DNA from 3 places in the Rhizobium sp. FG113 genome. Region 3 is predicted to be linked to each of the others. Evidence: predicted binding sites of a transcription regulator. Region 3 holds the regulator's gene; each other region holds the start of a gene.

Region 1 (7,842 bases), on a different contig from region 3:
TATCGTGGAAACAGTCTGGCCATCTCCTCAGGGGGCTTGAGGAAGCGGTCGGCATGCCGCTCGCGCTCAAAGCCCACTTCGTCGATGGTTGTCCTGTTGCGAATGCAGGTCACGACATCCTGGAGCTGCCGGCGGCCGGGCTCGTGAAACAGAACATCGTTTGTGACGACGGTCTTCACCCGGACCTTCGCCGCCATGTTCGAAATCTCGTGCAGCCGAAGCTGATCATTCGGGCGACGACGCAGGCTCAGGGACACATATGCCCGGTCGCGGAAGATGTCCGCCGTCTTCCTGAGCTGTACCGCACACACTTCGTCGGCAAGGTCAGGAACCAGAATGCCAATCAGACCGTCGGCATAGAGCGCAACGTCATCCAACGTCAGGATGCAGTTCACCTTACCACCGCGCTCCTTGCCGAGTGTCAGCAGGCGGGTGAGCCTGGAATAAGCGGCGCGATCCGTTGGGTAGACCAGAAGGGACATGCCGTCCTGGAGGTCCAGCCGACAGCCAACGACGAGCCGAACCCCGGTTGCGCGCGATGCCTCGAGCGCCCTGACGATCCCGGCAAGGGAATTGCGATCGACGATCCCCAGCGCCTCGATGCCCAGCTCCTTGGCCGTGGCGAACAGTTCGTCGGCGGATGACGCGCCCCGCAGAAAGCTGAAGTGGGTCGTGACCTGGAGCTCCGCGTAGGTCATCCGAATATTCCATGCACGAACCACCGATGCGATCCGGTCTCAGGATCGACGCCATCGCCCTGCCGAAAAATCCAGAGACGCTCGCCGCCTTCACCCTCAATGACGAAATAATCGCGGACGGCCTCAAGCTCGGCATCGCGTCGCCACCATTCTCCGAAGACCCGTTCGGGACCGTCGGCGCGTTTGACCTTCATCCGCCGGCCGCGCCAGACAATGCTGGCTGGAGGATAGTCGGGCATCAGTGCGATTGCGTCGATCCGATCCGGTCGAGCCAACAGGCGCACGGGACGCGGCCAGTGAAGCGCCCAGGTGTCGTCGCCAACCGCGGCGGCGGCTGCGATCCGCTGGACACTGCGTTCAGGCACGTCAGATGCGACTGGGCCCATCCTGTAAACACGCTGCCCTCGATTGCCGAAGATGTCGATCAGTGGCGTGACATCCGTCACCTCGTCCTCGACGAGCGCCGAGGCCGTCTGCAGCGCGTCAAGCGGTTCGGTCATCACCGCCACCAGCGTCAGCTTCTCGATACCGAAACCAGGTTCGATTTTCTCGGTGCGATCGCGGAACAGCTTGGTCAGCCACGCTATGTCGCGCGCGGGCTTCGCCGTCCCGGCTCGGATCGCCTGTCGGGTGCCGTCCACCTTCTCGACAATGAGATCGGTCCGCCGGACACCGAGACCCTTGCGCTGGAGTTCGGCCACAAGCTGCACAATCAGGCGACCGACATACTTGTCAATCGTCTCCGCAGCGCCAATGGGTTCGGCGAATGCCCGGCTGACCTCGATCAGGTCGGGAGTGCGGATGGGGTCTATTGGCTCCGCCATACGGCCGAACATCTGATCGAGGCGGCGACCGATCTCGGGGCCAAACCTGAGTGCAAGCGGTGCCCGCGGCTTCGCCGACAGCTCCCCGATCGTCCTGAAACCGAGGGTCCGGAGATCGCTGGAAATCTTGGGCGGAAGCCGCAGAAGGGACAACGGCAGGCTTTCCACCGCGCGAACCGTTTCGCCGACAGGCACGATGACCGCTTCGCGTTGAATGGCGCGAGCGCAGGCGTGGGCAGCTCCCCAGGTGTCGGCAATAGCAACACGCGCCGACAGTTTCTTCGCGCAGAAACGATTGGCGATCCCCGTCAGCATCGCCAACTCTCCGCCTTGAAGATGGTCGGCACCTTCCGTGTCCATGACGATCCCGTCAGGCGCATCCATCGCAACGATTGGGGAATACTGGCTAAGCGCCCAGAGCGTGATGCGCTCAAGTGCGGCCGCATCCGCAACCGGGTCAGCATCGGCCAGCATAAGACCTTGGAAGATGGCCTGCGCTTTCGCTGCGGGCATGCCGACACGGACGCCGGATTTCTTGGCGGCCGCATCGACGGCCGACACCCAGCGCTTGGACCCGCTGCGCGCGATAACCGCGATGGCCTGCTCAACGGAAATAGATGGATCGGCCCGCCTGATCCTGTCCGTCGCCAGGTCCGGTAGATAAATCGAGACGACCCGTGGCATCACACGCTCCAACGATAAACTCTGCGCACTCACCCGCTTTCACTCGTATCAATTCCAGCAACCATCTCGCCCTACCGATGCCCGGCACCGGAAGCGGCTCACTCGGGAGAACGCTGACCCGCCACCTGGTGGTCGCCGCCGTCGGCTGGCCGTAATCGCTAGCCTCGGTTTGCCGACGCCATCGTCGAACCGCCAGCCCGATGGTCCCCGTCTTCTCGGCCGCAAGCTGAAGCCGCCGGGATGTCGTCATTGGAAACCTCACCAGCTCGCCGACCACCGCGCCGAGCCCCCCATAGGCCAGTGCCTCCTCCATCGACGCCAGCACGTCCTCCTCCTTGTCGCTTTCGACAAAGATCACCCGTTTCGGATGGAGGCCTGCTTGCGCCAGAGCCGGGAAAAAGAGATCGGGTCGCGTGAGGCACCAGACGACCTGGCCTTTTGTCTGCGCCGCGATCCCAGCCACCATCAGCGCGGCAGCCGCTCCGTCGACGGTCCCTGCTCCACCGCCCGCGAACTCATGCAAGGCACCGAAGGCAAGTCCGCCGCCAGGCAATCGGTCGTCGATCTCCGGAATGCCGAACGGCAGGACACGCTTCTTGCGTGCTGACGCGCCTTCGAGATGCTGGATGCGCTCTCGTAGCTCCGAGATCACAAGATTTGTGGCACCCTGCGCCATCGCGACCTCTGTCTAAAACCGGGTTTCCATTTCGCTTCAAAGCGAGTATGTTCCCTTTTTGTTCCTGATCGACATGTGAGTCAATCGTGATGTTCGGGGCGAAATCGAACATCCAATGCCAGTCCACAGCGGCTTTGCAAGCGATCAGGAAACGAATTCAACGAGCTAACGAGCGTCCATCCACAGATGAGCACAATCGAAAAAATAAGAAAAAATTCCTCTGATGAGGACATTATTCTCCGGCAGGTGCAAGGTCACGTTCTGCGGGTCGACTGCCGGGCCTGCGGCCGCAGTGACGACCTCGATCGGAAAGCGGTGGTGAAACGCCATGGCGCATCAATCCCGATGCACAAGCTGCGTCGTAGGATCGGCCTCGGATGCGACCGGATGAATGCCACCGACGGCATCGACAGATGCCAGCTCACCATTTCTGCGAAACCCGACAAGGAGGACTTAGCGTGATCGACAACATCGTTTCAGTCGAAGACCGTCGTATCGCCAGGTTGGACGGCACGCTGTTCAGCCGCAGCGATGAAGAAGTCATGATCGCAAGCACCATCGCGAGCCTCGAGGCGCGTAATAAGGAGCGTGATACGGTGCGCGACTATATCGAGCGGATGGAAACCGGAGAAATCATGCTGCATCCCGACGATGGCACCGCGCCATCACCTTTGCCGCTTGCCCAACTTCTCGACCTCCTCTCCGGATACGACCACATGCTGTCCACCGAGATAGGCAGGCTTGAAGTCGAGAAGGAAAGCCTTCACGGTCCCTATCAGGATTGAGGAGGCTCCCGCATGTGCAATGCCTACAACGTCACGACCAATCAGCAGGCGATCCGGTCGTTCGTGTCGATCACCCACGACCATATCGGCAACATGGAAGAATCCATCGATGTCTATCCGGACCGTTTCGCGCCGATCGTCCGCAACCACAAAGATCGCCGCGAACTGACGATGGTCCGCTGGGGCATGCCCTCCTCCAGCAAGGCGTTGCTCGATGCCGCCAGTAAGCGGGCCGACAAGCTTCGCGCAAAGGGCAAGGAGTTTGATTTCAACGAACTCCTGAAGATGGAACCCGATGGCGGCACCACCAACATCCGGAACACGTCCAGCCAACATTGGAAGCGATGGCTTGGCGTACAGAACCGTTGTGTGGTCCCGTTCACCCGCTTCGCTGAACCCGATCCGGCCAGCAAGGTCGAAGGCGGCCGCACGCCGAATGCCTGGTTCACTAGCACGGGCGACGACCCGCTCATGTTCTTTGCCGGGCTCTGGGTCAAGGATTGGACCAGCGTGCGCAAGGTCAAGGACGGTCTCGTCACCATCGACCTGTTTGCCTTCCTGACGACCGAGCCCAACGGCCTCGTCGCGCCGATCCATCAAAAGGCCATGCCAGTTATCCTGACGACAAAGGACGAGGTCGAGACTTGGCTCACCGCTCCGTGGGACGAAGCAAAGGCCTTGCAAAGGCCGCTGCCGGAGGACCTGCTGAAAATCGAACCGGTGATGGATGCAGTTGCCTAATGTCCTGTATCAGTGCGTATTCGGTTGAATGCTGTCCGCAAACGGTCGAAGGAACCGCCTCACGATGTTCATGTTGTCGCTTTCGTCGGCTATACGCGAACTACGCAATGAGAAGACAAGGCCCGTTGCCGTGCGTCATCGGGGGCCAGAGCGCTGATCACTGCGTTTGCGCGTTGTATCTCAGCACTGAAGGCTCGATATCTTCGTATCCCCAATTCTTCAGCATTTCGTGAAGTGTGAGGTTCGTCGAAGAGTTTGGGCGGACAAGAAGCCGGTCACTGTGCAGGAAATCTCTTATCTCAAGACTCGGGTCACCACGGGTGTAATAGTCAACGAAGGCATACAGCCACTTCTTACATGCGAAGTTTCTCTTCAGCACCTCGATTTCAGCAGGCGCTTTGGAAGTGGTGATTGCTTCCCGGTAAGCATCAGTGCCCATATCAGTCATGGTCTCTTGGGACATCTGATCGTCCTCATCTCTGGTGAGCCAGATGCGGAGCAGCAAATATTTCTTGTCGCGCTCTGCAAGATTTTGTTCCCTACGCGACAGAAAGCTTTCCACGTCGAATTTTTTGCGGTCGCGTTCTGCGTCGTCGTAAAACGCGTCGAGAACCCAACCATCATCTGCACGTCCGGCAAAATCGTTCTGATCTCGTGGTGTCAAACTTGTGGCGCACAACACCTCCTGAGACTTTATGAATTCAGAAAACGCCTCATTCCTCGATTGCAGATTTACAGCACGTATAGCCAGATCGCCCTGTTGACTTGTGTAGTAAGCGGACAGTGCAGCAGCTATTGCAGCTCCTAAACTAAGGACATTGGCAAGTAGTAACATGTGCCTATCGAAGTGGTCCCCAGAAACGATCCTCTTGATCGGCCTCCAAATCCACACGAACAGGGGCGCAAAAGGGGAAAATATAAATTTCAGCATGCAGCGGCTCCGACACGTAAAACGAGGCCAAGCCTATAACCGCAAAAACTAAATATATCCCGCCACAGATGCTTTCCCGATGATACCTCGCGCCACTTTACTTTCGATACGTCTTTGAAATCCGTCGTGCATAGTTGCGAACCCGTTTCGGTAAAGCCGTGCACCTAAGGTGATCGGAACTTGTCTGCCTTTTTTGTCAATGAGTGTGGCGACATGCAAACATTGCCTCCTATCCAATTCCCGCAGTGTCAGGCGGCATGCGATGGGGTCATCCGGTGAATTTGCCCGACGTACCACGAGATGCAGTTCATTCCCGGAACGTCTAGCTGTGGTAAATGATCGTCCGTCGGTTGAGCTTAACGAAAGCTCTCGGTTTCAGATACCGCGAAATTGAACGCTTTAATGAAACTGATGTTGTCCACGGTCGCAGTCTAACGGTCGTGCAAACCTCACCCCGTTGGAGGATTTCGGCGCACAATCTGCGTGTTATAGATCGCCGAGACAGGTTTCGGGGAGAACAGATGCGACAACTGATATTTGCCCTTGCGGTAGCGCTTTCGCCGGCGGTCGCCTTCGCGGAGTGCAATTTCGATAAGCCCGTGGGATCATGCCGTGCAACGATATCGATCGACAGCACCTCGGGATCGAAAGGAAGCTATTCCGCCGAAGTGACGGTGAAAACCTCGGCATCTTCCTGCTCGAAGGTCGAGTATTTCCTCGACAGCACCCCGCAGACAACCGTCATCAAGAGCGGCAACACCGAAGACGAGAGCCTGTTTGGGACGCAGCCAATCACCAAGAAATCGTTGCAGGTCAAGAAATGCACGAACTACGCATCGAACGACGCCACGGGGAAGAGACCGGGTGGGGACGGAACCGCCGACAGCGTCGGAGCGCGATATTTCCAAGGAACGTGGACGGGTTCGATTGGCTGGGGCATAGCGCGCGGCCCTGTCACTTTGGATATCTCTGTGAATGGCACCCATGGGAGCGGGTCATCACAGTCCAGCGTCGGAGGTCCGCAACGGATTGATGGGGCAATTTCGGGCAACCGCATGACGTACCAACATGTTGACGAAGAAGAGACCGTGACCGTCGTCCTGACAAAGGTGAACGACAATACCCTCTCGTACGACGCGTGGTCAGCGCAGGGTGGAGCGATCCACGTGACCGGGAAGCTGACCCGCCGGTAGCCGCGCCCATCCGCATGTCCTGGTTTCCAGCCGCTGTCTATGGAGGTGCCGAGATATGCGCCCTTTTGGAACTCTGACAGTTAGGGTTGCGTCGATCTGTGGCAAAACGATGAGCCATCGAGGCTAGCTTCAGGCCGTCCGTGAACCGCCTCCTGCCGCATTTTCAAGCCTGTGGAATTCCGTAGTCGCGTCATTCGCCGAGCGGAGGCGCAGAGACCTACTGCATGAGATTGTACCTGTTCATCTCGATGAACTCGTTGCATTTAGCGCCCCACTGTATCCGAACACTATCGATATCTTCTGCGTCGAAGCGAGGGCGATAAAGCAGCATGATATTCTCGCGGTAGGCCCGGTCAGCAACTTCGTGCAAGCCGTATCCGGTTGCGTAAGATTTAACGGGATTAACTATCCACTCAGTCACGTGGGCATCCAACAAGTCCATGTTTTGTTTGGCGAAGGCGAAGCCGAGAAAAACAACCTGACTCGCGCGGCTGATCGCATAGTGCATTCGCTCGACCAACTTCGGGTCTCGTACCGTTTCAGACCAAGTCTGTATATTCTCGGCCATTTGGGAGAGGTTGTCTGTGTCGCCATACGGAAATAGGCTTAGGGGACCAAGCGAACCGTAGGGGTGAATGATATTCATCTCATCGACGATCTGCCGTGCCATTTCCCGACCGACAGCAGGATAAGCGTGCACGATCGCCGTTTCGAGGTAGTGCTCGAGGCATCGGTCGTAGTTGAAGCAAATGATCGTAATGTTTCTGCCAATCTCATGAACTTCGCTTGCCTTCACGCCGTTGAAAAGCGCCTTGGCAAAAGTGCTGATCCACGATTTATTTGCAGTTTTGAAGCCAGCGGCTGCATTGAATTGCTCGTGGCGGAGGAGGCTACTCTTTTCTGCCGCGGCAATGGCGTAAGCGATCTGCAATTTGCCCAGCTCTGCGATCCGGGCATCGTCAGAATGTCGAAAAATGTACTCGTCGATGCTCTCCGCCATGTCGATCGTCTCCGAGATTTTACGCATTACAGAAAGCTTTTCATTCAGGAGATCGACGTCACCTTGTTGGCTCATATTAATGCCTCTGGCGATCACCTCGTAAATCTGGACGACACCCTCTTTCAAACCACCATGGTCGAAGCGGTAGAGACAGTTTTGAGAGATAGTCTCCATGAGCTGCGAGCCGACGGGCATGTCGAACTCTGCACTGGCTCCAGCACCAACTACGAATACGGTGTCATCACGAAACATGAGGCTCCCCCAGCAATTAGGGGATTAAGGCGAAGAGGATGATTCCCTGCAACCGGAA
Region 2 (7,842 bases), on a different contig from region 3:
AGGCTGCACGCCTGAAGGCGCAGGCAGACGCGGACGTTGCTGCCTACGAAGCCGAACTCGCAGAAGCCCGCGCCAAGTCGAACGCAATCGGCACGGCAGCGCGCGACGCCGCCAAGCTCAAGGCCGAGGCTGACCGCCGTGCGGTTGAAGCCGCTCTGGGCGAAAAATTGAAGGCTGCGGAAGGCCACATCGCCGATATCAAGGCGAAGGCATTCGCGGATGTCGGCACGATCGCCGAGGAAACGGCAAAGGCCGTCGTCGAGCAGCTGATCGGTGGCACCGCCACCAAGGCTGAAGTCACGTCCGCCGTTACCGCGGCCAAGAAGGGAGCTTGATCGATGGAATTTGCACTGGACGCAACATTCTTCGCATTCGTCGGTCTCGTCCTGTTCCTGGCACTGGTCGTCTACCTCAAGGTTCCCGGCATGATGGCGACGTCGCTCGACGACCGCGCCGATCAGATCCGCAACGAGCTGTCGGAAGCCAAGCGCCTGCGTGAAGAGGCCCAGCACCTGCTGGCCGAATATCAGCGCAAGCGCAAGGAAGCCGAAGCGGAAGCTGCCCATATCCTGGCAGCCGCCGAGCGCGAAGCGGAAATGTTCACCGCCGAAGCCAAGAAGAAGACCGAGGAATTCGTTGCCAACCGCACCGCGGTTTCGGAAGCGAAGATCAAGCAGGCCGAAGCCGATGCGATGAAGGCGGTTCGTTCCGCAGCCGTCGACCTCGCCATCGCCGCCGCTGAAACGGTTCTCGTCAAGAAGGCCGATGCCAAGGTTCAGTCCGAACTCTTCGGTAACGCCCTCGGCCAGGTAAAGACCCGCCTCAACTGAGATCGGTCCTATTACATTTCGAAGCCCCGGTTCGCCGGGGCTTTTTGCGTTTTGGAGGTGTTGTTCGCGGTAGCGCCCGGAAGCCGGCCGAGGTGCCGTCTACTCGCCGTCGGTGACCAGGAACTGCTTGAGCCGCCCGAAGCTCATGCGGTGCAGCGGGCAGGGGCCATGGCTGTCGATGCCGGCGCGGTGGCGCGCGGTGCCGTAGCCCGCATGCGCGGCGAAACCATAGGCGGGGAAGATCAGGTCGGCGCGGGTCATCATCCGGTCGCGCGTGACCTTGGCGACGATGGAGGCGGCGGCGATCGACACGGAGCGGGCATCGCCCTTGACGACGGCCTGGCCGGGGCAATCGAGCCCAGGGGGCACGTCAAGCCCATCGGTCAGCACATAGCTTGCCGGGATGGAGAGGCTGAGGATCGCGCGGCGCATGGCATCGAGGCTCGCCTTGCGGATATCCGTCTCGTCGATGCGACGCGAGCTGGATGAGGCGATCGCGACGGTTGCGGTGGCAAGGATCTGCTCGAACAGCTCTTCCCGTCTCTGCGCGGAGAGCTGCTTGGAATCGTTCAGGCCATCGGGGATGCGCTTCGGGTCGAGAATGACGGCGGCGGCGACCACGGGCCCCGCCAGCGGCCCGCGCCCTGCCTCGTCGGCGCCGGCGACGGGCCAGTGGCCGGCCTTGCGCGCCTTCAGCTCCAGCCGGAAATCCGGAAGCAGCGGGACATCTTCGAAAAGCATGGGAGAATCGGGTGGCGTGCGACGTTTCATGCGGCTGAACTTCGCACGCCAACCCGATTTCCTGCAAGTCCCCGGATCAGGGCGGCGGGCCGGGGACTTGAGAACGGAAGGCCAGGGTCAGCCGTCCGTAAGGGAATGTCCGAGCATGTCGCGCAAAAGTGTGCAGAGGTTTTGCGACAACGACATGCTACAAAACTAGAGCAGCGACAGCTGCACGCCGCTGCCGTTTGGCGGCACGAACAGGTCGTCGCGCAGCGGCATGCTGCGGCGGGTCATGCCGAGCCGCTTCGTGGCCATCTCGAAGCGCCGGGCGATCTGCCAGGCATAGGGACCGGCGCCCTTCATGCGCTTGCTGAAATCGGCGTCGTAATCCTTGCCGCCGCGCATCGAGCGCACCAGCGACATGACGTGCCGGTAACGGTCGGGATAGTGCTGCAGCAGCCAGTCGCGAAACAGCGGCGACACTTCCAATGGAAGACGCAGGATCACATAACCCGCTTCCGTAGCGCCGGCGGCATGCGCCGCATCGAGCACGCGCTCGATCTCATGGTCGTTCAGCGCCGGAATGACCGGGGCCATCATCACCGACGTGCGAATGCCGGCGTCGCTCAGCGCCTTCAGCGCATCGAGCCGCTTCGATGGGGTCGAGGCGCGGGGCTCCATTGTCCGCGCCAGCTTGCGATCCAGCGTCGTCACCGACAGCGAAGCGCGCACGAGGTTCTTCTCCGCCATGCGCTGCAGGATATCGAGGTCGCGCAGGATGAGCGCCGACTTGGTGACGATCGACACAGGGTGGTTCGCCCGCTCCAGCACCTCGAGGATATCCCGCATGATCCGCCATTCCTTTTCGATCGGCTGGTACGGATCCGTATTGGTGCCGATGGCGATCACCCGCGGCTTGTAGCCGGGCTTGGCAAGCTCGCGTTCCAGGAGCTTGGCCGCATCCGGCTTGGCAAACAGCCTGGCTTCGAAATCCAGCCCCGCGGACAGGCCCATATAGGCGTGTGTGGGCCGCGCGAAGCAATAGATACAGCCGTGCTCACAGCCGCGATAGGGATTGATCGAACGGTCGAAGGGGATATCCGGCGATTCATTGCGGGTGATCGCCGTGCGCGGCTTTTCGATCTGCACCTCGGTCTTGAACGGCGGCAACTCTTCCAGCGTCTGCCAGCCATCGTCGAAGCCTTCGCGGCTCTGCGGCTCGAAGCGCCCGCTCGGGTTCAGTCCCGCACCGCGGCCACGCCGGCGGTCGACCTCGATCCTGAGGCCGGAAGAAACGATCATCGCGTCGGCAATATCCGCCGTATTGGCAGGCGCGAATGCGGCCTGCCCTGCAAGGGACTGTTCGTTCATCGGGTTTCTCCGTCGATGGAAGACTCGTCGTCCCCATCCGTTCTGGTGATTAAATTCCTATCGTTGAAATGAGAACAATGCAAGAACAAATTTGGAAAACTGTCGCTGGTAATGTTTTGTGCGTCGCACTATAAATGAGCAATGTTGACTGTCGTATTGGAATGCCGGGATCAGGAACCTGAGCTGGCGCAGACATTATCGGTGTTGGTTGCTGGTGCCGTGGAGGGGCTGGTGAGCGACGTGGTGGTGCTCGACCACGGCTCGCGCGATGGCTCGTCCAAGGTCGCGGACGCTGCCGGCTGCCGCTTCCATCAGCATTGGGATATCAAGGACATACTGCGTTCGGCGCGCGGCGAATGGCTGTTGTTCGTCGAGCCCGGCGCCCGCCCGCAAAGCGGCTGGATCGACGAGATCGCCGAATATGTGGCGCTGAACAAGCTGCCCGCCCGCTTCACCGCCTCGCGTGGTTATCGCCGGCCCTTCTATCAGCGCCTGCGCCGTCTGGCGCCGCTTGAACTTGGCCTGTTGCTGCCGAAAAAACATGCTCTGGCGACGGCGCGCAGCGGCATGCAACTGGCGGAATTCGTCAAGGGGCAGAAGCTGCGCAAGCTATCGGCCGAGCTCATCCCGTCGTGGGTGGCGCGCTCGGCGCGGAACTAGGCTCTAAGCGCCGCGCTTCAGGTGTTCGTCGAGCCTGGGCATGATTTCCACGAAATTGCACGGCATGTGGCGATAATCGAACTGCGCCTTCAAGATGCCGTCCCACGCGTCCTTGCAGGCGCCGGGCGATCCCGGAAGCACGAAGACGAAGGTGGTGCCGATCAGCCCCGCCGTCGCGCGCGACTGCACGGTGGACGTGCCGATCTTGTCCTGCGAGATGCGGTGGAAGACCGCCGAAAAGCCATCCATGCGCTTGTCGAACAGTGGCTCCAGCGTCTCGGGCGTCACGTCGCGGCCGGTAAAGCCGGTTCCGCCGGTGGTGATGATCACGTCGACGTCCGATTGCGCCGTCCACGCCTGCACCTGCGTGGCGATCGCCTGCCTGTCGTCGGGCGCGATGGCGCGCGCGATCAGCCGGTGCCCAGCCTCCGAGATGCGGGCCGCCAGCGTATCGCCCGAGCGGTCGTCCGCAGCCGTGCGCGTGTCTGAAACCGTCAGCACGGCAAATCCCACCGGAATGAACGGACGCGTGTCGTCAACGCCTGTCATCATCATCTCCCGCCAATGTTTCGGTTGCCTCGAAATACCAGTCCGGCCGCTTGCCGTGAAGCGCGTCCGCTGCGGCCTTCGCTTCGTCCGCGCTTGCAAATATGCCGAAGCACGTCGCGCCCGAGCCCGACATCCGCACGAAGCGCGCGCCTTGATCGGAGAGCATATCGGAAATCTCGGCGATCTCGGGCAGCAGCGCGCGCGCCGGCGGTTCGAGATCGTTGCGCGTGGCGCGCAACCCGTCCAGCCAGGAGCGGCCGGGTGCTACCACAAGCGCGCCGTTCGTCTTGGTCGCTAGTCGGCGGAACACCTCGGGCGTCGAAACCCCCTTCAGCGGATTGGCGAGCACCATGGGGAAGATAGGCAAGTCACGCACCGTCTCGATCCGCTCGCCGATCCCGCGCGCAATCAGCGGCCGGCTCGCAAGACACATCGGTACATCGGCGCCGAGCTTGATGGCGATGACGTCGATGGTCGCGGCGGGCAGGGGAGTGCCCCAGAGCCGCATCAGCCCGCGCAGTGCCGCCGCCGCATCTGCCGAGCCGCCGCCGATGCCCGAGGCAATCGGCAAATCCTTGCGCAGGTGGATGCTGACCGGCGGTGCGGTCCCGCCAACGTCGAGGACGGCAAGACGCAACGCGTCGCGCGCCTTCAGCACCAGATTGGTGCCGCCATCTCCAGTGAGCGCGTCGCCAAATCGGCCGGAGATGTGAAACTCATCGGTATCCGCTGGCGCGAAGTCCAGCCGGTCGCCCGCCCGCGTGAACGTCACCAGCATTTCGAGCAGATGATAGCCGTCGTCTCTCTGGCCCGTGACGTGCAGGGCCAGATTGATTTTGGCAAAGGCATCCTCGCTGATCGCAACGCCGTCGGCGAAGCCGAAGCCGGTGTCAGCCATGGATGATCAGGTCTTCTTGTCGGCCGGCTTCGGGTCGACAGGGGCCGGATCGGGCATCTTCTTGTCGACGGTCTTGGCGTCGTCGGTCACGGCAGGCAGGCCGTTGGCGATCTTGTCCTTGATCTTCGGGATCTCGGCGGCCTCGGGTTCCGAGCCCAGCGCCCGGTTCCATTGGTAGACGGCCTCGAGCTTGCGCCCGACGCGCCAGTAGGCGTCTCCCAGGTGATCGTTGATCGTCGCGTCGCCGGCCTTGATCTGTGCGGCGCGCTCCAGCTCCTCGGTGGCGTCGTCGAACTTGCCGAGGCGGAAATAGGCCCAGCCGAGCGAATCGATGATGTAGCCATCGTCGGGGCGCAGATCGACGGCCTTCTTGATCATCTCCAGACCCTCGTCGAGGTTCCGGTTCATGTCGATCCAGGAGTAGCCGAGATAGTTCAAGACCTGCGGTTGGTTCGGGTTAAGGTCCAGCGCCTTGCGGAAGCTCGGCTCGGCCTTGTCCCACTGCTTCAGCCGCTCATAGGCGATGCCGCGCTGGAAGAACACTGTCCAGGTGTTCTTGCCCGGCAGCGGCCCGATAACCTCGACAGCCTTGTCGTAGTTCTCGGCCATCGCCTTGTAGTCCTTGGCGTCGGAGAGAACGCTGCCATACGCGAGATAGCTGCGAATATCCTTCGGGTCCGACTTGATCAGCCCCTGCAGATGCGCGCGGGCTTCCTCGACCTTGCCGCCTTCGGCCAGCGCCAGACCGAGCTGCAGCTCGGAAATGCGGCTCATCGGCGAATTGTCGGGCACTTCCTTGTAGAGCGCGATGGCGCGGTCCAGCTGGTTCTGCTTCTCGGCGATACCACCGAGCATGACCAGCGCGTCGGCGCTGTCAGGATCGAGTGCACGGGCGATCTGCAGGTAGAGCGAGACGATGTCCTCGGCCCCATCACGGTTCAGCGCGCCGGCAAAGGAGAACAGAACGCCGGCCGCACCCTGCTTGGCGTTGGTGATCTGCTGCACCTGCTTTTCGCCATTGGTGATGCTCTGGCGCAGCGCGTTGAGCGGCGCGTAGTTGGGCAGCAGGTTGTCGCCGACCGAAACCGTGTCGAGCGCCTTCTGCTTGTTGCCCTGCGTCGCTTCCAGGCGGGCGAGCGCCATGATGGCGCGCATGAAGGTATCGGGCGCAGTCGCAGCGCCATCCTTGTCGAGCACGGCGTCGTTCAGGTGCTTGCGCGCAGAGCGCACATCGCCGTTGACGATGGCGATCGCGCCGGCATTGTAGTTCTGGAAGATGGCGAGCCACTCCGGCCCCTTCAGCTTCTCGACCTGCGACAGCGCATCCTTGCCCTTGCCGGCGCCAAGTCGCGCCCAGGCGGCCATCAGGTCGTTCATGACGCGGTCGAGATCGGTCGGGCCGGTGGTCTTCAGCGCGCTCTCGGCCGTCTTGTATTCGCCGCGGCGGATCGCGTCGGCGCCGCGCACGATGGTCGAGAGGCGCTCGATGCTCGGATCGTTCTTCAGCTCGTTGGCGTAGCGCACACTGTCCTTGATGTCGCCATTGAGCAGCAGCGAGATCATCAGGCGCTGGCGGATCTCCGGATTGCCGGGCTCGATCTGCAGCGCCTTCTTGTAGAGCTCGATCGCCGTTTCGTAATCGTGGTCGACATCGGCGGTGCGGGCGGCAAGCAAAGCGCCGGAGAAGGTGTTGACGCTATCAGGATCGAAGATCACGGTCGCGCTGGCGTCGTCCTTCTTGGCCGCGTCTTCGGCATTGGCGCCGCCGAGCACGCTCAGCGACAGAACTGCCGCAAGCGACGCGCTCGAAAGAAGACGTATGGCAAATTTCCGCCGCATTAGAAAACCTTTCGTGAGAACAGCCCACCAGCGTCGACTGCAAAATCAGTTGAGAAGACTGATTCACGACAGGATGGCTTTTTTGAAGCGACCCCGCAAGAAAATCAGCCTTGGACCAATGATCGTCGGTTAATTGACGCGCTCGATGCAGAAGTCGATGACTTCCATCAGTGCGGATTTCCATGCCGTATCGGGAAGCGGCGCCAGTGCATCGCGTGCAATCGTGCCATAATGGACCGCCCGACCAATGGTATCGTTCAGCGTTCCGTACTTGGTGATCAGGCCAAGTGCCTTTTCGAGGTTCTGATCGTTGCTTTCGCCACCCTCGATCGCCTTGCGCCAGAAGGCGCGTTCTTCCTCGGTGCCGCGCCGATAGGCGAGGATGACGGGAAGCGTGATCTTGCCCTCGCGGAAGTCGTCGCCGACATTCTTTCCGAGATCGGCTGCCTTGCCGCCGTAATCGAGCACGTCGTCGACCAGCTGGAAGGCGAGGCCAAGGTTCATGCCGTAGGACTTCATCGCGTTGCGGCCGGCCTTGCCGGCATCCGCCACGATCGGTCCGACTTCGGCAGCCGCCGCAAACAGCGCCGCGGTCTTGGCGCGGATGACCGAGAGATAGTCGTCCTCGGTGGTTTCCATGTTCTTGGCGACGGAAAGCTGCAGCACTTCGCCTTCGGCGATCACGCAGGCGGCGGAAGAGAGCACGTCGAGCGCATCGAGCGAGCCGACATCGACCATCATGCGGAAGGCCTGGCCGAGCAGGAAGTCGCCGACCAGCACGCTTGCCTGGTTGCCCCAGATCATGCGGGCGGTGGACTTGCCACGGCGCAGGTCGCTTTCATCGACGACGTCGTCGTGCAGCAGCGTTGCCGTATGCATGAACTCGACCGCGGTCGCGAGCTTGATGTGGTTTTCGCCCTGGTAGCCGTAGAGCGCGGAGGAGGCGAGCGTCAGCATCGGTCGCAGGCGCTT
Region 3 (7,842 bases):
CGCCATCGCCGGGATGACGAAACGGCCGATCTTTTTCTTCTTATGATGCTTGGTCCACATACACGCATTCTCGAAACGCATTACCCTTGACCAGAAGACTACCGGGCAGAGATTAACCGTCCGTTGACTATGAACGTGGCGCAACAAAAAACCCGCGCCGGTTGGGGCGCGGGTTCCAAATGCTTGATTTCAGCCAAATTCCTGAATTCGGGCGATTAGCCGCGAAGGATCGAACGGCCGGCGTACTGCGCCTGTGGGCCGAGGCCTTCTTCGATGCGGATCAGCTGGTTGTACTTGGCAAGACGATCCGAGCGCGACAGCGAGCCGGTCTTGATCTGACCGCAGTTGGTCGCGACAGCGAGATCGGCGATCGTGGAATCTTCGGTTTCGCCAGAACGGTGCGACATGACGGCGGTGTAGGCTGCCTTGTGCGCGGTGTTGACGGCGTCGAGCGTTTCCGTCAGCGAACCGATCTGGTTGACCTTGACGAGGATCGAGTTGGCGACGCCCATCTTGATACCGTCGCGCAGGCGAGCCGAGTTGGTGACGAAGAGATCGTCGCCAACCAGCTGAACCTTCTTGCCGGCCAGATCCGTCAGAGCCTTCCAGCCATCCCAGTCGTCTTCAGCCATGCCGTCTTCGATCGAGATGATCGGGTACTGGGCAGCGAGCTGTGCCAGGTATTCAGCCATTGCGCCCGGCTCCAGCGTGCGGCCTTCGCCTTCGAGAACGTACTTGCCGTCCTTGAAGAATTCGGTCGAGGCGCAGTCGAGGCCGAGATGGATGTCTTCGCCAGGCTTGTAGCCGGCTTTCTCGATCGACTTCATGATGAAGTCGAGGGCTTCAGGAGCGCTCTTCAGGCCCGGTGCGAAGCCGCCTTCGTCGCCGACGTTGGTGTTGTGACCCTGGGCCGCGAGTTCCTTGCGGAGCGTGTGGAAGACTTCCGAGCCCATGCGAACGGCTTCGCGGATGGAATCAGCGCCAACCGGCAGGATCATGAATTCCTGGAAGTCGATCGGGTTGTCGGCATGCGCTCCGCCGTTGATGATGTTCATCATCGGAACCGGCAGCAGGTGAGCGGAAGCGCCACCAACGTAACGGTAGAGCGGCAGGCCGGCAGCTTCGGCGGCAGCCTTGGCGACAGCGAGCGAAACGCCGAGGATGGCGTTGGCGCCGAGGCGCGACTTGTTCGGCGTGCCGTCCAGTTCGATCATGATGTTGTCGATCTGGATCTGGTTTTCAGCGTCGATACCGCCGATGGCGTCGAAGATTTCCGTGTTGGCGGCTTCGACGGCCTTTTCGACACCCTTGCCGAGATAACGCTTGCCACCATCGCGGAGTTCGACGGCTTCATGAGCGCCGGTCGACGCGCCCGATGGAACGGCGGCGCGGCCCATGCTGCCATCTTCGAGATAGACATCGACTTCGACGGTGGGGTTACCACGGCTGTCGAGAATCTCGCGGGCGATAATATCGGTAATAGCGGTCATCGGCTCTTCTCTGCTTGAGGGGTGGATAAATCGTTTGAAATTCGTCTTTAATCGAAGATGCGCAAATTACAATGCCAGTTTGGGGCCGTTTTGCGCATGCTTCGCCGCTTTATTCCTCGTGGCCTAATACACGAACGTGTCAGTCTTTTGAACGTCAGCCCTTGGCGATGGCGTCGAAGGCCAGAAGCTTCTCCAGCAGGCGCGGCATGTCCTTGAGATAGACCATGTTCGGACCATCCGACGGCGCGTTATCGGGATCTTCGTGCGTCTCGACGAACACACCGGCGACACCGACGGCAACAGCGGCACGCGCCAGCGTTTCCACGAATTCGCGCTGGCCGCCACTGGAGCCACCCTGCCCGCCCGGCTGCTGCACCGAGTGGGTCGCATCGAACACGACAGGGGCACCCATGGCTTCCATGATCGGCAGCGAGCGCATGTCGGAGACCAGCGTGTTATAGCCGAAGGAAGCGCCGCGTTCGCACAGCATGATGTTCGGGTTGCCGCTGGCATTCAGCTTGGCCAGCACGTTCTTCATGTCCCAAGGCGCCAGGAACTGGCCCTTCTTGACGTTGATGGCACGGCCGGTCTTTGCGGCGGCGACCAGCAGGTCCGTCTGCCGGCTAAGGAAGGCCGGAATTTGCAGCACGTCGACGACAGTGGCGACTTCGGCGCACTGCTCCTCGGTGTGGATGTCGGTGAGAACGGGGAAACCGTATTCCTTCTTGAGATCGGCGAACACTTCAAGCGCCGTTTCAAGCCCGATGCCGCGCTGGGCCGACAGCGAGGTGCGGTTGGCCTTGTCGAAGGAGGACTTGTAGACAAGGCCGATACCGAGCTTGTCGCAGAGCTCCTTCAGCGTGCCGGCGATCATGAAGGCATGGTCGCGGCTTTCCATCTGACAGGGGCCGGCGATCAGCGACAGCTTGCCGGTGTTGGAAAACACCACACGGCCGGCGCCTTCGCCAACGGCCACTTCGGAATTGGTTTCAGTCATCGTTTCTCCTCGAAGGCGAAGAGCGCGCCCTGGCCGGGTGCTGCCTTCACCAGAATTCGATTGTTCTTGCGTGTATAGGTGATCCCGTTAGCAGCCAAATGCGCCTCTGTCACGGCGAGATCGGCAACGGAAAAGACAATCGCCGCGCCGCGCAGGCCGCGATCGGCCTTGGGCTCGGCGAGATCGTAGTAAGCGTTCAGACCATCCGGCGAAAGGATATTAATGCGGGCGTTGCCGGCATCCAGGCTGACGCCGAATGCCTCCTCGCGGAACGCCTGCGCATCCGACGCCAGCTGCAACAGCGGCGCGAACGCCTTGGGATCGGACGACGAGAGCACGATCGACAGGATACCCAACACACCGTTTGCGTGCTTTTCCAAGGCCTTGCGGTCGCTGGGCAGCGGGTTGACGCGCTGGCAGGCGAAGAGGAAGAAATCGGGTGCGCGCAGATCGGCCGCGAAAGCCAGGCGGAACGCCGCGGTCGCTTCAGAACCATCCGGCATCTTCATCTGCCGGGCGAACTGCAGCATCTCGCCGCCGCTCATGCCATCGTCGATGAAGCGGGTGTGATCGCTATCGGCATCCGGCGTGCCGAAAACGATCGCCGACAGGCCGTCGTCGCCGCAGCGGAAGCGAAAGGCGCGGTCGCGAGCGGTGAAAACGTTGCCGTCACCGATGGCCGCCTCGTATGTCTCCAGGCTGGTGATGCCGAGCGGCTCGATATAGGTTTTGTCGGCGAAGAAGACGCAGGCATTCTCGGTGCCAAAAGGGTGCCGCGCATCGGCGGCGACGGTGAAGCCCAGCTTGCCCAGGCGCTCGCGCGCCATCTCGATGTTGACGACCGGCAGCACCACGTGGTCCAGGGGATGGGGGTCACTCATCGGCAAATCCTCCCGAAATCGGCAGAGATGTGCGCTGGCTTTCGCCACAATGCAAGAGGCCGGCGCGGTTAAATCGAATGAAGTGCAAAATCGCGACGATTCCGAGCCAAGTTTTACGAAAATTTAGGCACTTGCGGAACACATATGGAACATATAGTGTCCGTTCTGGCTTTGTTTCACGACTCTGGGGTTCATTTCGATGCTGACACGCAAGCAACAAGAACTGCTTCTGTTCATTCATGAGCGGATGAAAGAGTCGGGCGTTCCGCCATCCTTCGATGAAATGAAGGATGCACTCGATCTCGCATCAAAATCCGGCATTCACCGGCTGATCACCGCGCTGGAAGAGCGCGGCTTCATTCGCCGGCTGCCGAACCGAGCGCGCGCGCTTGAGGTCATCAAGCTGCCGGAAGCCTATAATCCGAGCCTGCAGCCGCGACGCGGCTTCTCGCCGAGCGTCATTGAAGGCAGCCTCGGCAAGCCGCAGCCGGTGGCCGCAGCCCCTGCCCCGAAGGCCGCGCCGAGCGCCGACAACGGCAACTCAGCGTCCGTTCCCGTCATGGGCCGCATCGCCGCCGGTGTGCCGATCTCGGCGATCCAGAACAACACCCACGACATCACCGTCCCCGCCGACATGCTCGGCTCCGGCGAGCACTACGCGCTCGAGGTCAAGGGCGACTCGATGATCGAAGCCGGCATTTTCGACGGCGACACCGTCATCATCCGCAACGGCAACACCGCCAACCCCGGCGATATCGTTGTGGCGCTTGTCGATGACGAGGAAGCGACGCTGAAGCGCTTCCGCCGCAAGGGCGCCTCGATCGCGCTGGAAGCCGCGAACCCGGCTTACGAAACGCGTATTTTCGGGCCCGACCGCGTCAAGGTTCAGGGCAAGCTCGTCGGGCTTATTCGCCGGTATCACTGAGTGGTGACGTCACTAGTTGGTGACGGATCATCGCTGAAGCTGTCGTTGCGCCAGTCATAGGCGCGATGACGCATCCAGGGACGACCGAGGCTTTCATAAGCGGTTTTGACGACAGGCGCCCCCTGCTCGTCGATGCGGATTTCGACGGCGCCTGATCGCCTGAGGGTTTCGCCGGTCAATAGCATTGCGCCGGAACGGCATGTCGCCTGGCGCAGACGGACAGGCGTGATGACGATATCGGCCACATCGCAGGCGGGACCGAGATAGGCGGCGTTTTCGAGCGTTGCGATGATGTAGCCGCTGTCGAGCGATGTTACGCACCAGGCCGTCTTGAGGCACTGAAAAGCGCTGTCATTTGTGGACGCTGCGGCATCGCGCATCATGGCGCGGGCTTCGCCTTGTTGTTTCAGTGTCAGCCTTGGTCGTGGCTCTCCCCTCTTCGGGATGGGCAAGGCCTCGCCTTCAAGCATGTCAGGCGGCTTGTGTTCTTCGATCGCGAGCGCGCGTTGCCATTGCCCGAAGATGAAGTCGGGCGGGCGTTCGCGGTTGCTGGCGAGACTGTCGCCTGTAACTGCTGCCACGAGGCTTCCGTCCTCGGAGACGACCAGCTCAGGCGCAGATGCCGCAGGCAGCAGAACAACGACGAGCGTTGCAAGCGCGGCCCCCACAGCACCGATCCATCGCAGCCGTGTCCGCATCAGCCCCCAGACTAGGAAGCCGAGCACGGCGATCGCGAAATACCACTGCGGTATCCGCCCGATATCGACACTGCCGCCCCAGCCGGAAACCATCTTGGCGATGTCGATCACCAGATCCAGCCCGAAGCCCGCGACGGTCCATAGTGGCGCGTCCAGACCAAAGGGCGTCGCTAACATCGCGAGCATTCCGAAAGGCATGACGATGAAGGAGATGACGGGCATGGCGAGCAGGTTGGCGGGAAGGCCGTAGCCGCTCAACCTGTGAAAATGCTCGATCGAAAACAGCGCCGTCGAGAAACCGCCGATCATCGAGGTCAGCGCGATGCCGCCGAAGAAGCGAAGCGTGACCATGACCGGCTTTATCGCGGGATGCGTGAGAAGAACGCTTTCGCGAGGCCGCCTCCTGGTCCAGACAGCAAAGCCCGCGACCAGCGCCAGTGTCGCGGCGTAGGACATCTGGAAGCTGGGACCGAGCACCTCCGATGGGGACATCAGTATGATCAGCAGCGCCGAGAGCGCGATGTTGCGCAGGCTGATCGAGGGGCGATCGAACAGCACCGCGACAAGCATGATCGCCATCATGATGAAGGCGCGCTCGGCCGAGACCGCGAAGCCTGAGATCATGTAATAGGCCGTCAACGCCAGAAGCGCGCTGCCGGCGGCGAACTTCTTGGTCGGATAGGCCTGCGCGAAGCCAGGAAACAGTCCAAAGAACAGCCGCAGCCCGACAAAGCAGATGCCGGCTGACAGGGCCATGTTGAGGCCTGATATCGCCACGATATGGGCGAGGCCGGATTGGCGCAGCGCCTCCGTCGTCTCGTTGGAGATGGCACGTCTCTCATCGGTGACCAGCGAGGCGGCGAAGGCGCCGGTATCATCAGGCAGGATGCTGCGGATGCGGTCGCCAATCCGGCTGCGCAGACCGTAGAGCCATTCCACGGCGCGATCGGCGGCAGAGAGATCGGCGATATCGGTCTGCGACGCGATGGTCTGCGGCATGCCGTAGAAGAAGCCGTTGGCGCCGATGCCGTCGAAATAGGCAGAGAAGGCGAAATCGTTGAGTTCGGGGAGCGCAGGTCCTGCCGGCGGCGTGAGGCGCACGCGGCCGGTCAACCAGCCACCGACCCCAACGGGCGCTCCTGCGCGCGCGACCAGCGAGACCTGCTGTGGCGGCCGCTTGAGAGAGGGCTCGTCCGTGCGCGTTACCCTTAAGATATAGCGCCAGCGGCCGTTGTCGTCGCCCTCGCGCCGTTCCACGCGGCCGGTCACAGTCGTCGTCACCGCTGTATCAAGCACGACGGTATCAGCGCGCCAGGTCTCGAGTTGCGCCGCGAACATGCCAAGGACGACTAGCAGGCCTGATATCGCCACACGGCGGGTGGCAACGCGCGCAGCGCCCGCCAGAACGAAGACGAGACCAAACAGCACAGCCCAGGCAAGGAGCCGTGAGGGCGGGATATCGACAGCAAGGCGGAACCAGGCGATGGCGCCAGCGCCGAGGAAGATGGGCGACGCCAGGAAGAAGCGGCCGTGATCGAATTCCGTGCTGAACGCTTGTGCTGCAACGGCTGCCTGGCGGCCGATCCCTCGGCTTGCGCGACTCAGAAAACCCGACGTCGACTGCGTCAACGGCGCGCGCGTCATTATGGCACGGGCATTTTGCCCTGGTACGGCCGGCAAATTGGCAATTTGCGCCGCTTCGGGTGGCATCAAAACGACGTGACTGGCATTCAACTCCGGCATGCAACGACACCCGAAAGCCACCCTGACCTGCAATCAGAATGAGGCCAGCGGAACCGAAACGCAACTATAATCGTTTGAATTCAAACGGGAAATAAAACCATCGAAAATGTCAGGATTATCATTGGCTTCCGCTATGCGGAGACGGCATCTCAGCAGTGCTCAAAAGTTGATACTGCGATGCACAAAATGGCATCACGGTAACTTGGCATTAGGCGCGCGATCATATAGCTATCGCAGACGACGCTTAACCCTATGGCGCTTTTAAGGCGCCAACCGCCAGTTTGGAGGATCAGAATGACGGATCAAAGCGCAACACTAAAACTCGGTGAGAAAACGGTCGACCTGCCGGTCAAGAGCGGCACGATCGGACCTGATGTCATCGATATCGGCGCCCTCTACAAGAACACGGCTTCCTTCACGTACGATCCTGGTTTCACCTCGACCGCATCCTGTGAATCGAAAATCACCTATATCGACGGCGACGAGGGCGTTCTGCTCCATCGCGGTTACCCGATCGAGCAGCTGGCCGAACAGGGCGACTTCCTCGAAGTCTGCTACCTGCTCCTCTACGGCGAACTGCCGACGGCCGCGCAGAAGAAAGACTTCGACTACCGCGTGACGCACCACACAATGGTGCACGAGCAGATGAGCCGCTTCTTCACCGGCTTCCGCCGCGACGCGCATCCGATGGCCGTCATGTGCGGCTGCGTCGGCGCCCTGTCGGCGTTCTACCACGACAGCACCGACATCACCGATCCGCACCAGCGCATGGTCGCTTCGCTGCGCATGATCGCCAAGATGCCGACGATCGCCGCCATGGCCTACAAGTACCATATCGGCCAGCCCTTCGTTTACCCTAAGAACGACCTCGACTACGCGTCCAACTTCCTGCGCATGTGCTTTGCCGTTCCTTGCGAGGAATATGTGGTCAATCCGGTGCTTGCCCGCGCCATGGACCGCATCTTCATCCTGCACGCAGACCACGAGCAGAACGCTTCGACCTCGACCGTTCGTCTCGCCGGCTCCTCGGGCGCAAACCCGTTCGCCTGCATCGCAGCCGGCATTGCCTGCCTCTGGGGCCCTGCCCACGGCGGCGCCAACGAAGCGG

What was found. Region 3 encodes LexA, which represses DNA repair genes until DNA is damaged. Its sites were predicted from a motif close to TGTTCNNNNTGTGTTCNG; they were not measured.
Region 1: the regulator LexA is predicted to act here: its motif matches at 2,931-2,948, upstream of ACODTZ_RS22695 (ImuA family protein).
Region 2: the regulator LexA is predicted to act here: its motif matches at 3,006-3,023, upstream of ACODTZ_RS23700 (glycosyl transferase).

What each region holds. Positions count from the first base shown of each region.
Region 1 is NZ_JBMDKV010000011.1:92,223-100,064, reverse strand. Features, by position in the region: gene ACODTZ_RS22705 (error-prone DNA polymerase) at 1-698, opposite strand, end outside; gene ACODTZ_RS22700 (Y-family DNA polymerase) at 695-2,206, opposite strand; gene ACODTZ_RS22695 (ImuA family protein) at 2,127-2,882, opposite strand; gene ACODTZ_RS22690 (hypothetical protein) at 3,069-3,344, shown strand; gene ACODTZ_RS22685 (hypothetical protein) at 3,341-3,667, shown strand; gene ACODTZ_RS22680 (SOS response-associated peptidase) at 3,680-4,408, shown strand; gene ACODTZ_RS22675 (hypothetical protein) at 4,566-5,339, opposite strand; gene ACODTZ_RS22670 (hypothetical protein) at 5,861-6,532, shown strand; gene ACODTZ_RS22665 (hypothetical protein) at 6,750-7,784, opposite strand.
Region 2 is NZ_JBMDKV010000012.1:83,459-91,300, forward strand. Features, by position in the region: gene ACODTZ_RS23680 (F0F1 ATP synthase subunit B) at 1-335, shown strand, start outside; gene ACODTZ_RS23685 (F0F1 ATP synthase subunit B) at 339-830, shown strand; gene rnhB (ribonuclease HII) at 930-1,601, opposite strand; gene ACODTZ_RS23695 (PA0069 family radical SAM protein) at 1,767-2,924, opposite strand; gene ACODTZ_RS23700 (glycosyl transferase) at 3,066-3,584, shown strand; gene moaB (molybdenum cofactor biosynthesis protein B) at 3,588-4,133, opposite strand; gene ACODTZ_RS23710 (4-(cytidine 5'-diphospho)-2-C-methyl-D-erythritol kinase) at 4,120-5,031, opposite strand; gene ACODTZ_RS23715 (tetratricopeptide repeat protein) at 5,038-6,870, opposite strand; gene ACODTZ_RS23720 (polyprenyl synthetase family protein) at 7,000-7,842, opposite strand, start outside.
Region 3 is NZ_JBMDKV010000003.1:200,121-207,962, reverse strand. Features, by position in the region: gene ACODTZ_RS11245 (FtsB family cell division protein) at 1-60, opposite strand, end outside; gene eno (phosphopyruvate hydratase) at 216-1,490, opposite strand; gene kdsA (3-deoxy-8-phosphooctulonate synthase) at 1,645-2,487, opposite strand; gene ACODTZ_RS11230 (VOC family protein) at 2,484-3,368, opposite strand; gene lexA (transcriptional repressor LexA) at 3,568-4,293, shown strand; gene ACODTZ_RS11220 (ComEC/Rec2 family competence protein) at 4,287-6,734, opposite strand; gene gltA (citrate synthase) at 7,029-7,842, shown strand, end outside.